Regions from separate parts of the Rhizobium pantanalense genome, predicted to be linked through region 1. Evidence: riboswitches for the same ligand, from Rfam matches in the RefSeq annotation. Region 1 holds a riboswitch; the other holds the start of a gene.
What was found. A riboswitch is a leader RNA that binds a small molecule or an ion and turns the genes downstream of it on or off. The one in region 1 is predicted to bind cobalamin.
Positions count from the first base shown of each region.

Region 1 (7,928 bases):
GGTTGGGTTGGGTCGGATCGATCGCGACGCGTGAGCGATGCTTCACCGTCACCCCCATATGCGCGTCGCCCTCCACGCCGAGCCCGGTCAGCAGTTGAATGTAATCTTTGGTCTGCTTGCTGAACTCATGCACGCCGCTGCTGCTGACCGAAGTCACATATATTCGCTTGTCGCCCATGCCGAACCCTTCCATAAACGATCTGAATCTTTATAAATTGGTATATACCAATTTCAAGGCGACAGATTTGTGATGGAAGAGAAAAATCGACAGGGCGAAGGCGCAAAAGTTGCTGGAGGCTGGGCGAGCGTTGCCGCGGAACTCCGACGCGCTATCGACAAGGGCAGTTATGCTCCGGGTAGTCGCCTGCCGAGCGAGCGGGCCCTGTCCGAACAATTCGGCGTCTCCAGGGTGACGATGCGGCGTGCGATCGCAGAACTGGAAGGGGAGGGACTATTACGCGTGGCGCGCGGCAGCGGTGCCTATGTCCGCGCCGATATGCCCGTTCGTTTCCAACTGGGCGGCAAGGTGCGGTTCAGCAAGGATCTGACTGCGACGGATGCGAACCTCACGCGCAAGGTTTTCTCGGTGAAGGAGGGTCCGGCATCCGCCGATATCGCCTCAAGGCTGAATTTGCGGCCGGGCGAGGCAGTGCTGAACATGTGCCTGGTCGCCAATGCCGACGCGCTTCCCGTCTCCGTCGTCATGCGCAGCTGCTCGGCAAAGCGCTTCCCCCGCCTGGCGGAGAAGTTCGCCGCAATGGGCTCGTTCACGGCAGCCCTGAGGGAGTATGGCGTGACGGACTATTGGCGCCGCTCCACCGACATCACCGCGCGCATGCCGACTGAAGTCGAAGCCCGCCTGCTGCAGCAATCGCGCCTCGTACCAGTGCTTGCCTATGCCGGCGAGGACATTGATGCCGATGGTATGGTCATTTCCTGCCAGATCGGCTGCTTCGCTTCCGAGCGGGTCGTCGTGACAGTCTAAACCTCAGACCTTAAGGACCTTGCCAGGATTCATGATCCCCGCCGGATCGAAAGCCGTCTTGATCCGGCGCATCAGGTCGATCTCGATATCGGAGCGGATCGAAGCCAATTCATCGCGCTTCAGCTGGCCGATGCCGTGCTCGGCTGAGATCGAACCGCCATGCCGCAGCACCAGACCATGCACGATCTTGTTGATCTCGCGCCAGCGGCCGATGAACTCGGTCTTGTCGGCGCCGACGGGTTGCGAGATGTTGTAGTGGATATTGCCGTCGCCCATATGGCCGAAGGCGCAGACGCGTGCGCCCGGCATGGCAGCGATAACCGCCTTTTCGGCTTCCGCCATGAATTGCGGGATTTGCGCGACCGGCACGGAAACATCGTGCTTGATCGAGCCACCTTCCGGTTTCTGGGCGTCTGACATGCTCTCGCGCATATGCCAGATGGCCTTCTGCTGTGCTTCCGAGCTGGCGATGGTTGCATCCTGGACGAGACCGTCTTCGTAGCCCTTTTCCAGCAGTGTCGTCATCATCCGCTCGGCCGTTTCGGCCGAATCCGAGGTGGAGATGTCGATCAGCACATACCAGGGATGCACCGTCTCCAGCGGGTCGCGCACGCCCGGAATATGTCGCGTGGTGAATTCGACGCCGATGCGCGGCATCAGCTCGAAGCCGGTCAGCGCCGTGCCGCAGAGGCGGGAGGCATTCTTGAACAGGGTCAGCGCATCATCGACCGATTGCAGGCCGGCAAAGGCGACCTGATGGCCGAGTGGCTGTGGAAAGAGTTTTAGCACCGCGCCGGTGATGACGCCGAGCGTGCCTTCCGCGCCGATGAAGAGATCGCGCAGATCGTAGCCGGTATTGTCCTTCTTCAGGCGGCGCAATCCGTTCCAGATCTCGCCCGTGGGCAGCACGACTTCGAGGCCGAGGCAGAGCTGGCGCATATTGCCATAGGCAAGAACCGCCGTACCGCCGGCATTGGTGGAAAGATTGCCGGCAATACGGCAGGAGCCTTCGGAACCAAGCGAAAGCGGAAACATGCGGCCATGCTCGGCCGCTGCCTTGTGAACATCCGCCAGAATGCAGCCGCCGTCGACGATCATGGTATTGCTGACCGGATCGATATCGCGCACGCGGCTCATGCGCTCCAGCGACAGGATGATGTCCGAGCAGCCCTCGCGCGGCGTCTGGCCGCCAACAAGGCCGGTATTGCCGGTCTGCGGAACGATAGCCGTCCCGGTCTCACTGGCAAGCTTGAGGATCGCCGAAACCTCTTCCACCGAGCCGGGCTTCAGCAGCATGGGCGAGGCGCCGTGATAGAGTCCGCGGTTTTCCACCAGATGCGGCGCAATTTCCGCAGGGTCCCGCACGGCATGTTTTTCGCCGACGATGGCGGCGAAGCGATCGAGAAGGTCGGAAGAGGGGGCGGAGCTGCTCATGGCGTGTCCTTTGCCTGATGATGTCGGGCTGATTTATTCTCTGGGCGCGGCGGCGCGGCGCAGCCGGTCGTTGATGGCCTCCCCGAGGCCCTCGTCGGGAATATGCGAAAAGGCGATCGTGGCCGCACCGGTGGCATCGGCGCGCTTCATGAAGTCGAAGAGGTTTGCGGCGGCTTCGGAAAGATCGCCGGCAGCGCTCAGATCCAGCACGGCAATAGCCTTTTCGATGCCCGGAATATCTGGCGTCCCGAAGCGGATCAGCGCTTCGTTCGGGGAAACCTCAGTCGCGTCGAGCCGCACGGCTGCACCCGGTGCATAATGCGAAGCCATCATCCCCGGTGCCTCGATGGCAGCGGAAGCCTTCTTCTTGCGCTTCAGCGCCTTGCCGGCCACACGCTCGATCTCGCTTGCCGCCAGCCCGCCGGGCCGCAGCAGGCGCATCTCGCCATCCTCGACCTTGACGATGGTCGACTCCACGCCGACGACCGAGGCGCCGGCATCGAGGATGAGCGTGATCCGTTCCCCGAGATCGTCACTTACGTGATCGGCGCTGGTGGCACTGATCTTGCCCGAAGTATTGGCACTCGGCGCGGCAAGCGGACGGCCGAAGGCGCGGATCAGCTCGCCTGCAAAGCCTTGCGGCACGCGGATGCCGACCGTGTCGAGCCCGGCGGTTGCCAGCGGATGGATGCCGCTGTCGGGTCTCAGCGGCAGCACCAGCGTCAGCGGGCCGGGCCAGAAGGCTTCCGCCAATTTACGGGAGATGGGGTCGAAGACCGCATAGCGTTCGGCCATGGCGAGATCGCTCATATGGCAGATCAGCGGATTGAAGCGCGGCCGCCCCTTCGTCTCGTAGATCCGGGTAATGGCGGCAGGATTGGTGGCATCGGCGGCAAGGCCGTAGACCGTCTCCGTCGGCAGCCCGATCGGCAGACCCTCGGCGAGAGTCGCTGTCGCCACTTCTATTGCCGTTTGCGGATGTTCGAGAATGTCTATGTGTCGAGCCATGGCCTGCCTGCTTGCAGTTCAGGCCGTTTCTTATGCCCTTCGAGTCTTCGGATCAATCGTCAAAGCTGGCGAATGATATCGCGAAGCTGCTCGTTGCGCGCGCCGAGGAGAAGAACATTGCGGATGGCGATCTGCGGGTCGTGGGTGTGGAACAGCACGCCATTACCTCTGACGTCGCGGTTGATCGTCAGCTTCTTGTCTTCGGCTTGCCTGTCCGGATGGATCGCGACCGCGAAATACATTCGCGAATATTTGAGGCTGATGTCCTCGAAGAAATTCTCTTCCTGGCCGATCCGAGCAAAGAAGTTGGCGATGTAGAAGGCCCAGTTCACCTGCTCATATTGAGCGAATTGCGTCCTCGCGGCAGTGACATGGCAATAGCCGAGATGCGGCGTGTCCTTCAGCGTGTGGTGAAAGATGAGCTTCGGAAAGCGGATGGACTTGTGAAAGCTGTTGAGCCGGTCATGGGTCTTTTCGCCGGCATCCCTGAGCTTCTGTGCCGTGCGCACAGCCACCTGCTCGTGGGTAAGGTATTCCCGCTCTTCCGGCAGCCAGTGTAGTCTGTTGCGGTTGATGCGGCCGGTGCGCAGGAATTCTGTGTATCCCGTCGTCGATACCGCTGGCGCCGGTTCGGGCTCGGCGGGCTTCCCAGCGTCGAAATATCTGAGTTTGGCCATGCCGGATCTCGCTATAAAACTCTTCGGAGGACATGATGGATTACGGAGCTTGAGCCGAGCTTAATCGCGCCTGAGCGAAAACTCTCGCTACCGACTCTGCAGGCGCTTTCCGCCACGCACTTATTCTCCTGAATAGCGGCCGTTCGCGGGCTTGTCGCAATCAGAATAAAGCGTCATTGGCAGAATGCAAATGCGATGCTCAGGCCACCTCTCGCGCGGGCGAGTAAATGATTGAATCACCTTCCAATATTCTCACGACATGCAACCGTCCAGACGTCCCGTATCGCCTGTCGTCAATTTCGGAGCCGATGTCGCATTGCAGCGCAGCGGCTGGCGGAGCCGGGAGCTATGATGCCATCAATCTCAAGGTGCCGTCTGCTAGGGAGACGGAGAATTGGGAAGCCGGTCAAAATCCGGCGCTGCCCCCGCAACGGTGGTGGAGTGAGGCATGGCGGATAAAGCCACTGGGTCGGATCGACCTGGGAAGGTGCCATGGGGCTCTGGAAACAGCGCCGCTCCAGAGCCCGGAAACCAGCCTTGGGCACATAGGTTTACTGACCGCGGCGGGTGGTCGGGACATTGCTTTTGGCCGCTCCCAATCGGCCGCGCATGTCCTTTGCCCGCCTCCTGGTACTGCTAAGGATAGGCAAATGGACATCGGCAGCAAAGTTCTGCGGCAACTGAAGAACCACCGGACGGGTTTCAGCCTTGAGCAACCGTTCTACACCGATCCGGATTACTTCAAGCTCGATATGGAGACGATCTACTATCGCGACTGGCTGTTCATCGGCCATGATTGCGAAGTGCCGCGCGCGGGCAATTATTTCACCGTCCAGATCGGCGATTATCCCGTCGTGATCGTTCGCGGCCGCGATCAGGTCATCCGCGCCTTCCACAATAGCTGTCGCCATCGCGGCTCGCGTGTCTGCACCACTGAGCGCGGCTCCTCGGCAAAGCTCGTCTGCCCCTATCACCAGTGGACCTACGAGCTCGACGGCTCGCTGCTCTTCGCCCGCCAGATGGCGGAGGATTTCGACAAGAGCCAATATTCGCTGAAGCCGGTTCACTGCGAAAGCGTCGGCGGCTACATCTTCATCTGCCTCGCGCAGAACGTTCCCGATTTCGCCCCGGTTCGCGCCACGATCGAGCCCTACATGGCACCGCACCGCATCAGCGAAGCCAAGGTCGCCTTCCAGAGCACCATCATCGAAAAGGGCAACTGGAAGCTCGTCTGGGAAAATAACCGCGAATGCTACCATTGCGCGGCCAATCACCCCGAGCTTTGCCGCACCTTCCCGGAAGCGCCGACCGTCACCGGCGTGCAAGGCGCGATGAATGACCCCGTCATCGCCGAACACTGGCAGCGCTGCGAAGCCGCCGGCCTGCCGAGCGAGTTCAAGATCTCGCCGGATGGCCAGTTCCGCGCCGCGCGCATGCCGCTGATCGAAGGGGCCGAAAGCTACACCATGTCGGGCCAGAACGCCGTCAGGCGGCCGCTCTCATCCGACGTGACGATCAACGGCATCGGCACCATGCTGCTGTTCCACTATCCGACGACGTGGAACCACATGCTCGGCGACCACGCGATTTCCTTCCGTGTCCTGCCGATCAGCGCCGAGGAAACCGCCGTGACCACGAAGTGGCTCGTCCATAAGGATGCCGTCGAAGGTGTCGACTATAATCTGGAAGAGCTGACCCACGTCTGGACCGAAACCAACGATCAGGACCGCCGCATCGTCGAGGAAAATGCCTTCGGCATCCGCTCGCCGGCCTATGAGCCCGGTCCCTATTCGGAAATCCACGAAGGTGGCGTCATGCAGTTCGTCGAATGGTACACGACGTTCATGATCAACCGGCTGCAGGGCGACCAAGCCAAGCTGTCGGCGGTTGCCTGAGCATGAACATGACCGTCTCCCTTCCGCATCGCCACCTCGATCAGATGCAGCCCTGGAATGACAGGCAGCATGTGCTCGAATGCCTCTCGGCAACGCCCGAAGCGCCCGACGTGATGACCTTCACGTTCCGCTCCGACAAGGACAACTGGTTCCGCTATCTGCCGGGCCAGTTCGTGACGCTGGAGCTGCCGACGGCTCCGGAGCCGGTCATGCGCACCTATACGCTGTCGTCGACGCCGTCGCGGCCCTTCTCGGTCGCCGTGACGGTGAAGGCGCAGAAGGACAGCATCGGCACGCGCTGGATGTTCGAGAACCTGAAGCCGGGCATGCGCATCAAGGCGTTCGGCCCGCTCGGCGACTTCAGCCATATCCGTCATCCCGGCGAGAAATACCTCTTCATCTCTGCCGGCTCCGGCATCACGCCGATGATGTCGATGACGCGCTACATGTCCGATATCGCACCGCTGTCTGATATCACCTTCGTCAACTGCTCGCGCGGCCCGGCCGATATCATTTTCCGCTCGGAGCTCGAATATCTCGCGCGCTTCATGCCGAACCTCAATCTCGGCTTCATCGTCGAAGGCTGCGGCCGGACGGATCTCTGGTCGGGGTTGAAGGGCCGCATCGACAAGGCGAAGATCGGTTTGCTGGCGCCGGATTTCATGGATCGGACGATCTTCTGCTGCGGCCCGGAAGTCTTCATGGATGCCGTGCGCTCCATGCTGGAAGCCCATGGCTTCGACATGTCGCGCTACCATCAGGAAAGCTTCCAGCCGGCCAATGCGGCAACGCCGCTTGCGGAGGTTTCCGATGATGCATCGGGCGAGGCCGCGACGACGATCCGCTTCACCATGGCTGGCAAGGATGTCGTCTGCGCGGCGGGGCAGACCGTGCTTCAGGCGGCGCGCGGTGCCGGCGTGCGCATCGGTGCGGCCTGCGAATCCGGCCTCTGCGGCACATGCCGGGTGTTGAAGCTTTCGGGCGAAGTCGAGATGAGCCACAATGGCGGCATTCTCGATGACGAGATCGACGAGGGCTATATCCTCGCCTGCTGTTCGCGCCCGAAGACGGACGTCCAGGTCGAGGCCTAGAGCCGGACGACTTTAGGTCTATTCGACCTAAAGTCTAAATCCGCTCTAGAAATCCTGGTAATTCAGTTCGTTGATCTCGACCGGCTTCGATTGCGGCGTTGACGCCGTGACGACCGGGTCGATATCGGCCATGAGCGAGACGAGCGTCTGGCGCGGCCCGCTGCACATCTGTGCGAGCGCGATCGTCAGGTCCGGCGCGGGCAGCGGCTTGGCCGGAAGGAGATCGCCCTGCGGCCAGATCTTGGCGAGCTGAATTTTCGTCATCGGCACGACATTGACATCGATATCGGTGAGCGTGCCCGGCACGCGATAGGGGCAGCTTTTCTCCGAGCAATTGTCTGAAGAAGCGAACTGCCAAATGGCATAATTGTCCCAGTTGCCGAGTGGAAAAGTGCCTTTGACATCAGGCTTGTAGCGTGCATACCACAAGGGCAGCCGCGACAGCAGCGGATAGGTGCCCCGGTGGTCGGCTATGTATCGCGCCGTGTTGTGATTGACGTAGAGAATGGGGTAGCGCCCGGTCCTGACCTTGATGTGGGCGACATAGATCTGCGCATCGTCGAGTGACATGAACTGCGTCGTGTCCATGCCGTCGATATCGAGCACCATCAGCTCATCCGGCTGTGGATCGGCATAATCGAGAAAATGATTGGCCTGGTCGATCGGATTGCCGGGCCGCCCCAGATGATAGGCGCCCCATAACAGACCATTCGCCTTTGCCAGCATGCGGCGCGTTTGAAAGAGCTCACGGCTGACTGCGTATTTGCGCCACATCGTCCTGCAATGGGCCACCGTATCGCCGCCGTGATCGCCGGTGCAGCTGAAGCTTTCGGGCAAT
Region 1 covers NZ_JAQJCH010000006.1:21,876-29,803, forward strand. Annotated here, with positions in the region: gene PH558_RS15970 (MOSC domain-containing protein) at 1-178, opposite strand, end outside; gene phnF (phosphonate metabolism transcriptional regulator PhnF) at 251-985, shown strand; gene PH558_RS15980 (FAD-binding oxidoreductase) at 989-2,419, opposite strand; gene PH558_RS15985 (L-threonylcarbamoyladenylate synthase) at 2,453-3,427, opposite strand; gene PH558_RS15990 (DUF6656 family protein) at 3,487-4,104, opposite strand; cobalamin riboswitch at 4,454-4,658, shown strand; gene PH558_RS15995 (aromatic ring-hydroxylating oxygenase subunit alpha) at 4,755-5,999, shown strand; gene PH558_RS16000 (FAD-binding oxidoreductase) at 6,002-7,090, shown strand; gene PH558_RS16005 (glycoside hydrolase family 25 protein) at 7,136-7,928, opposite strand, start outside.

Region 2 (7,928 bases), on a different contig from region 1:
GATCTCGCACGCCTCGGTCCGGGTGAAACCGCGTTCATCAACGATATCGCGTTACGCAACAATATTCCGAAGAAGTTTCTCGATACCATTCTCCTCGAATTGCGAAACGCTGGCGTGTTGCGTTCGAAAAAAGGCCCAGGCGGCGGTTATTCGCTGTCGCGCCCCGCATCGGAAATCCGCATCGGCCATGTCATTCGTACCCTGGACGGCCCGTTGGCGCCTATCCGTTGCGCCAGCCGTACGGCTTATGAAGCCTGCGACGACTGTTCCGATCCGGAACGCTGTCAGGTTCGGCGCTCGATGACCGAGGTGCGTGACGCGATTGCCGAGATTCTCGACAACATGTCGCTGGAGGAATTCGTTGCCGGTGGCGCTGACGCCGATATCCCGGAACGGGAAAACCACCGGGCCTCATATATCGGCTGACCTTGTCGATTCTCCTGCGCCCATCAAGGCAATGAGGTCTTCGATGGCTTTACGCCGTTGAGATGGTAGTTGCCGACGATGTGGTATTTCCGGCGGGCCGGTTCATGCAGGGTGTGAATGCGGGCGTTGCGCCAGTGGCGGTCGAGGTTCAGTCCGATGCGCGCAGACTCCGTGCCCGCAAGCTCGAACAGCGCGTCGGCTGCTTCCATCGCGATATCGGCAGTAATCGTCTGGGCCGCCGCAACGGAAAGTGCGGCGTCGATAACATGATCTTCGGTGAGATTGATCTGTGCGGCATCGATCTTGCCGCCGGCGCGCTCCACCATCGCCGTTGCCGCCTCGATGCGGATGGCAATCTCGCCGATCCTTGTCACGATCAGCGGATCGTTGGCGGCTCGCTCATCCCCGTTGCCTTCCCCTGAGTGAGAGCGGGTCCGCACGAATTCCATCGTCGCCGCCAGCGTGGAGCGGGCAATGCCGAGATTTATGCCGGCGCCGGTGAGTTGGTTCACACTATCGATCACTGTGGGCTCAGCCAGCTTTTCTCGGTGCAGAAGAAGGGCGTCAGCATTGAGATAGACGTTATGCAATATGATCGTGCCGTTTCCGGAGGTGCGCTGACCAAAGCCATCCCAGTCGTCGATGATCTGGATACCCTCAGTATTTCTGGACACGATAGCGGCGATTAGCCCCTTGCGTTTGTCGGTCGTGAATAGCGCAATCCAGTCCGAAAACAGAATGCTGGCGGAAGGCTGGCTCCGTCCGCTGAGGCGGAAGCCGAGCCCGTCCGCTGTCAGATGCCAGGGATGCTGGTCGGTGCCGCTTGCACCGGATTGGGAAAAGATGCCGCCGAAACGATCGCCGATAATGGCGCGGTCGAAAAGGGATGCCCGTTGGTCCTCGCCGCCCCCAATTCTCACCGCTTCCAGCACATGAAAATGCGTTTGCAATATCTGTGCTATGGAAGGGTCGGCCTCGGCAAGGATCGCAACGACCTCGGCGAGAACGCAGTTCGAAATGTCGATACCGCCATGTTCCGAAGGAACGGAAATCCCTAGCAGGCCTGACTGCGACAGGGCGTCGATCTCGTCATAGGGCAGGATGCGATTGATATCACGATCGCTTGCATGTTGAGCGAAGCCGGCGGCGAGCGAACGTGAGATGTCGAGCGCTTCCTCTTCGCTCTGGACGCGATGGGCGGGCGGCCTGACACGTTCGTGCAACTGCGAAACAGTCCCCATTTACCACTCCTCGGCCAGCGCCAAGTCGGTTTCTCAGGCGCAGCAAATCCCTGCGATCTTAATTTCGATAGATGGAGTGCACAACGGATTTTCCTGGCGCATTCATGTTGCGCCCTCGGGCACGATAGGCGCCGACCACGAAAATTTTAAGCGAACGGCCTGATATAATGCGTTGAGGATGGCGGGTTGCGAGCCCTCTTCTCTGCGGCCAACGAATAGCGAAAGCTGCTTCATAAGCTGATCCTAGAGCTTGGAATTGCTTTCCCTTTTTGCCGGTCAACGCAGGTGCCGGATACAAAGGGGGTGTCCGGTCGTCCGCCGTTTCTGTACCGCAGCTTGGTCGACCCTATTCCGTCCGGACAAGAAAGCACTTGCTAGCGGAGCGTTTTCGCGCTTTCATATACGACTAAATAAGTAGACAATGGCAATAATTCTGCTGCCTGATGGCTTTTGACGAAGTAATCATGTGGCGGCTGATTGCAGGCATCTGGTGTTGGATCAGAGTTGGACCTGCCTGTCGCATCTTTCATTTTGGAAGGGTCCTGATTGAAGAAGCGCGACGCGTATTGAGAACGGAAGCGGCTTTCGTGCGTTCTGTCGGCCGCAGTTCCAAGGTTGCCGAGGCCCGGATATCGGCTCTGTGTTTCCGGACCTGTGAAGTCAGCAAGCCCAAGAAAGGCATGATCGACCACCTCTCGCCCCAGGAGTTGATATGACGGTTCAGGGATTCTTTTCCGCCAGGACGAACGCGACGGCGCGGCCTTATGCGATGCCCCGCATTGCCGTGATCGGGCGCGGTTTTTCCGGCATGATGATGGCGATCGCCCTGATGAAGACGGTTCGCTTTCCCTTCCATCTGCAGCTTTTCGATCCTAATTCCACCGTCAGCGGCGGACAGGCGCTCGCCTCCGGACATAGCAGTGAAATTCTCAACAGCCGTGTTCGCGATCTTTCCGTTTCCGCGGGAGATCCTGACGACTTCAATCAATGGCTTTGCGGCAATGCGCCTTTCCGCAGCGCCGTCCCCGCCGCCATACCCGGTTTTTTACAGATCTTCGTGCCGAAGAGCATTTTCAGCGACTACGTCTATCAGCGCTTTTCGGAAGCCTTCTCGTCACGGCGGGATGTGGCGGTGCAGGTCAGCAGCGAGACGGTCTTCGCGCTTCGGCGTGTTCGTGGCGGCCGGTTCGTAGTGGAAAGCGATGGCGCCGCCAATGCGCCTTTCGACATGGTGGTGCTGGCGACAGGCTATGGCATTAGCGATCACGAATTCCAGGCCAGCGATCTCGCGACCGTGCCGACGACGGTGCGGGCGCGTCGTCTCGTGTCGCGACCGCATACGATCCTGCTCGGAAGCGGCCTGCGCGTCGTCGATCGGCTGCTGCAGATGCGCGAGAACGGCTATACGGGACAGATCACCATCGTTTCGCGGCGAGGCTTTCTGCCGCAGAGCCACACGCGCAACAATGCTGACCCGGTTTTCCCTGCCGACGAGATGCCCGGCAAGCTCAGCGAGATCGTTCGCTTCGTCCGCAAGGCTTGCGGCGAGGCGGAGGCGAACGGCCAGAGCTGGCAATCCGTCATGAACGGCTTGCGCAAGCATGCGCGCTCGCTTTGGCGATCCCTGCCGGCGGGGCAGAAGCAGCAGTTCAACCGCCATTTGCGGGCGCTTTACGATAGCCATCGCAATCGGTTGCCCGAGGCGCTGCATGTGCGCCTCAATCAGGAGCTTGCCGAGGGCAATACACTGCTGCGGCGTGGTCATTTTATTCGCCGCACGCCCACCGGGCTGGTTTTGAAGCCGGCTGGTCGGCAGGAGACCGAGCAGCTCTACGCCGACGATGTAATCGACTGTCGGTGCCAGGCGCCGGATCTGAATGCACCCTTGCTGCGTAGCCTCATCGACGCCGGCCTCGCGGTGCCGGACGAGCTTGGCCTCGGTCTCGCCGTGGAGGCGACAGGCTCGCTCGAGGTCAACGGGCGCACGACAGAGGGGCTTTTTGCGATTGGTCCCCTGGGACTTGGAAGTCTCCCCGACATCGATCTGGTACCTGAGATCGTGACGCAAGCCTATGCGGCGGCAGAGAGCGTCGCGGAGCGTTTTCATCCTCAGTGCAAGGCGGTCTGACAGCCCTGCGGTTTCTTTCATTCTTGATCGCGATTGAGCGCCTCCGAACATGCATATCGCAGTTGCGGCTTCGAGCGGAGATAATGGCTTGTCATTTGTTATGTAATAACGTAACAAATGACTATTCAAGCCAAGGCTCCAGGACAAATGAAAGCGCATATGACATCGCCGTTGCCCGCATCCGCTTTCTATGACATGAATACCGCCGATGGTGCTGCTTTCGGATCGATCCGGATGGCGGCTGAAAAGGGAACACGGTGCGGATTACCCATCAGGGGCCAAAACCGTGGCTGCCCCCGCAACTGTAAGCGGAGAGCGCGTTCGCAATATGCCACTGGCGTCAAGCCGGGAAGGCGCGAACGAGTTGTGACCCGCGAGCCAGGAGACCTGCCATCGACGATATCAACCGCAACGGACGGGGTGTTCCGATGGAAAATCAGTGGTTGGGCGAGGGCGCCGCTGCGTCCGCTGGCCCTATCTTGACTGTGCCTCCGGCGAAATCTCCGGGAGGCATCTCATGGATAATACAAAAGAGGCGACGCACCGGATCACCGTGTGCACCAACTGCCGTCATGTCGGCAAACCCTGCCGGCCGGGCCTCGAGCTCTTGAAACATTTGCAGATGGCGATCTCCCAGGCTGGCGCCGCACTCGCGGATGATTTCAGCCTGGAAGGCAGTGTCTGCATGGCGGGCTGCGAACGGCCGTGCACGGTCGCTTTCCAGGCCACGGCGAAGGCGACGTACCTCTTCGGTGACATCGAGGATGCGGGCGATATCGGCGCGCTTGTCTCCTTCGCGAAGCTTTATCGGGATCGCCCCGATGGGCTGACCCGCGAAAACGAACGCCAGAGAGCACTGGCAGGCAAGACCCTCGCACGCATTCCCGCCGCCATCGTTTCAGCCGAACGACAGCTGGTCGTATTGCAATAGGAGCCGGATCATGTCCGAACGAAGCGCGCGACTGCAAGCAGACGGCATCAGCTGGGGTCCCCAGAAGGCAATGCCGATCATCAGCGGCATCACGCTATCAGTCGAGGCCGGCGCCCGGCTTGCGATCATCGGTCCGAACGGAGCCGGCAAGTCGACCTTGCTGCGCTGCCTCTATCGCGGCCTCAAGCCGCAACGAGGTTCGGTGCGTCTCGACGGCATCGATCTTTGGTCTATCGGTCCGCGGGAGGCGGCGCAGCGCATCGCCGTCGTGCCGCAGGAGACGCCAGGTGATTTTCCCTTCAGCGTGCGCGACGTGGTGTTGATGGGCCGTATCCCGCACCGCAAGGGCATGGCACGCTGGAGCGATCGCGACCATGACGTCACGACCAAGGCGCTCGCCCGCCTGGAACTGGAGTCTTTGGCACTGCGGCAATTCGCGTCGCTGTCGGGTGGCGAGAAGCAACGGACGCTGATCGCCCGTGCCTTGGCACAGGAACCGGAGCTCATCATCCTCGACGAACCCACAAATCACCTCGATATCCGACACCAGCTTGAGATTCTTGAGCTACTCAAGGGACTCGGCCCGACGGTCGTTACGACGCTGCACGATATCAATCTCGCTGCTGATTTTGCGACGCAGATCGCCGTAATGGATTGCGGGCGGCTCATGGGCCACGGCGAACCTGCCGAAGTCCTGACTGTGGCGCAGGTCTCGAGCGCTTTCAGGGTTGGTACGCGGCTGCATCGCACCGACGGCGGCCCGCAGCGATTTTCCTTTTCCCTTCGATAATACGATCATTGGAGTTATTCATGTTTTCTCGCATATCCCTGTCTGCGGCGGCCTTGCTTATCGGAAGCCTGTTTGCGGGCACGACATTCGCCGAGCCCGTCACCGTGCGCAGCTGCAATCGCGATGTAACCTTCGACAAAGCGCCGGAGCGGGCCGTTTCCAACGATGTCAACCTGACCGAGATGATGCTGGCGCTGAAGCTGCAGGACCGCATGGTCGGCTATACCGGCATTTCCGGCTGGAAGACGCTGGATGAGAAGCTGCGTGACGGCGTGAAGGAACTGCCGGAGCTGTCGCCGAAATATCCGAGCAAGGAGGTGCTGCTCGGCGCCAATGCGGATTTCTTCTTTGCCGGCTGGAACTACGGCATGAAGGTCGGCGGCGAGGTAACTCCGGAAACGCTCGCACCCTTCGGCATCAAGGTTTATGAGCTGACCGAATCCTGCATCTTCGTCATGCAGAAGAACAAGCCGACCATGGACGACATGTTCGTGGATCTCCTCAATCTCGGCAGGATCTTCCGCGTCGAGGACAAGGCGGAAGCGCTCGTCGCCGGCTATCGCAAGCAGCTTGCCGAGATCCAGGCGAGGATCGGTCATGTCGACAAGCCGACCAGCGTTTTCGTCTATGACTCCGGTGAGGAAAAGCCGTTCACATCGGGGCGTTTCGGCATTCCGACTGCCTTGATCGAGGCTGCCGGCGGCGTCAATGTGATGGACGACGTCGAGAAGAGCTGGACTGAAGTGTCCTGGGAGCCGGTCATCGAGAAGAACCCGGAAGTGATCGTCATCGTCGATTACGGCCAGGTGACCGCCGCCCAGAAGATCGCCTTTCTCAAGGGCAATCCGGCCTTCAAGAATATCGATGCCGTGAGGAATGACCGCTTCGTCGTGCTGCCTTATGTGGAGGCGACACCGGGGCCGCGCAACATCGAGGCCATCGCCACGCTGGCCAAAGCCTTTCATCCGAGCGCCATGTAATCGTCTACAATGCCGATCCGTCCAGTCGATCATGGGGCGGATCTCTTCCTCAAGATTCAAGCATGCGCCTCAATCTCTCCATTCTCATCTCCATGCTCGCCATAGGCTTCATTCTGTCGATCACCGCCGGTGTGTCGCTCGGTTCGGCATCCATTCCGTTCTCCACCGTCTGGTCGATCATCGGCAACAGACTGCACGTTGGTGCCTTTCCGGTCACCTGGTCCAGCGGGCAGGAAAGCATTGTCTGGGACGTCCGTTTCCCGCGTGTCGTTCTGGCGGCGCTCGTCGGGGCGGGGCTTGCCATCACCGGCGCCGTCCTGCAGGCGCTGACGCGAAATCCATTGGCGGACCCGCATCTCCTCGGCGTCTCCTCCGGGGCAGCATTCGGCGCCATTCTGGCGCTGTTGCACACCGGGCTGATCCTCGGCCTGTTGACGGTGCCGTTGTTCGCTTTTGCCGGCGCCTTGCTCGCAACCGCAGCCGTCGGGCTGACGACGCGGCTGACGCGCTCGCAATCGGCCGATCGGCTCGTTCTGTCGGGCGTGGCGGTTGCCTTCGTGTTCACGGCGCTTGGCAACCTCCTGATTTTTCTGGGCGATCCCAGAGCTGCCAACACGGTTGTCTTCTGGATGCTGGGCGGGTTAGGACTGGCACAATGGCAGCATCTTATCTATCCCGCCGGCATCCTGCTGCTCTGCCTCGCCTTGCTTCTCCCGAAGACGAGGGAGCTCAATGCACTTGCGATGGGCGATGAAACGGCCGTCACGCTTGGCATTGCCGTTGCACAGTTTCGCTTGCTATTCTTCGTTATCACGGCGCTGCTGACCGGCGTGATGGTCGCCTTTTCAGGCGCAATCGGTTTCGTCGGGTTGATGGTGCCGCATTTCGTGCGGCTAATCGTGGGCGGCGACAATGTGCGCGTGGTGCCGCTGAGCGCCGCTTTCGGCGCACTGACGTTGATCTGGGCTGATGTCGTCGCGCGCCTGGTGATGGCTCCGGAGGACATGCCGATCGGCGTGGTCACCGGGCTTGCCGGAGGCATCGCCTTCATCCTGATATTACGGAGCGGGCGCGCATAGATCGACCCATTGCCAAGGTGTTTTCGTGGCCTATTTCCGGGCGGGCGATGATCGCGCGACAGGTCGTCGTCAAGATGAGAGCGGGCGATATCCGGTTTTGAGCGAGAGTCCGGACAGGATAAGGGCATGGAATGCCTTCGTGTCGCCTTTCTTTGTCTTACAAGGCGTACGCGTAAAGACTATGGAATTCGCAATCCTACTATAGGATGACTCGGGCCTCCATTTTTGCGGCGATTTCGGTCATCCACTGCCTGCGACTTCATGTGCAACGAGGAGCTCTGCTTGCGCCCGCTGAAATCTCGTCTTTTTCTATTGTCCCTTTTGTTGATGGGATTGGGCGTTTTTACCGCCAT
Region 2 covers NZ_JAQJCH010000001.1:1,019,060-1,026,987, forward strand. Annotated here, with positions in the region: gene PH558_RS04855 (RrF2 family transcriptional regulator) at 1-426, shown strand, start outside; gene PH558_RS04860 (SfnB family sulfur acquisition oxidoreductase) at 450-1,667, opposite strand; gene PH558_RS04865 (hypothetical protein) at 2,042-2,359, opposite strand; gene PH558_RS04870 (FAD/NAD(P)-binding protein) at 2,380-3,795, shown strand; cobalamin riboswitch at 3,988-4,204, shown strand; gene PH558_RS04875 (DUF1636 family protein) at 4,313-4,726, shown strand; gene PH558_RS04880 (ABC transporter ATP-binding protein) at 4,737-5,516, shown strand; gene PH558_RS04885 (ABC transporter substrate-binding protein) at 5,537-6,496, shown strand; gene PH558_RS04890 (FecCD family ABC transporter permease) at 6,559-7,575, shown strand; gene PH558_RS04895 (mechanosensitive ion channel family protein) at 7,858-7,928, shown strand, end outside.
Region 2: linked by a shared signal. The riboswitch ahead of PH558_RS04875 (DUF1636 family protein) and the one ahead of PH558_RS15995 (aromatic ring-hydroxylating oxygenase subunit alpha) in region 1 are both predicted to bind cobalamin.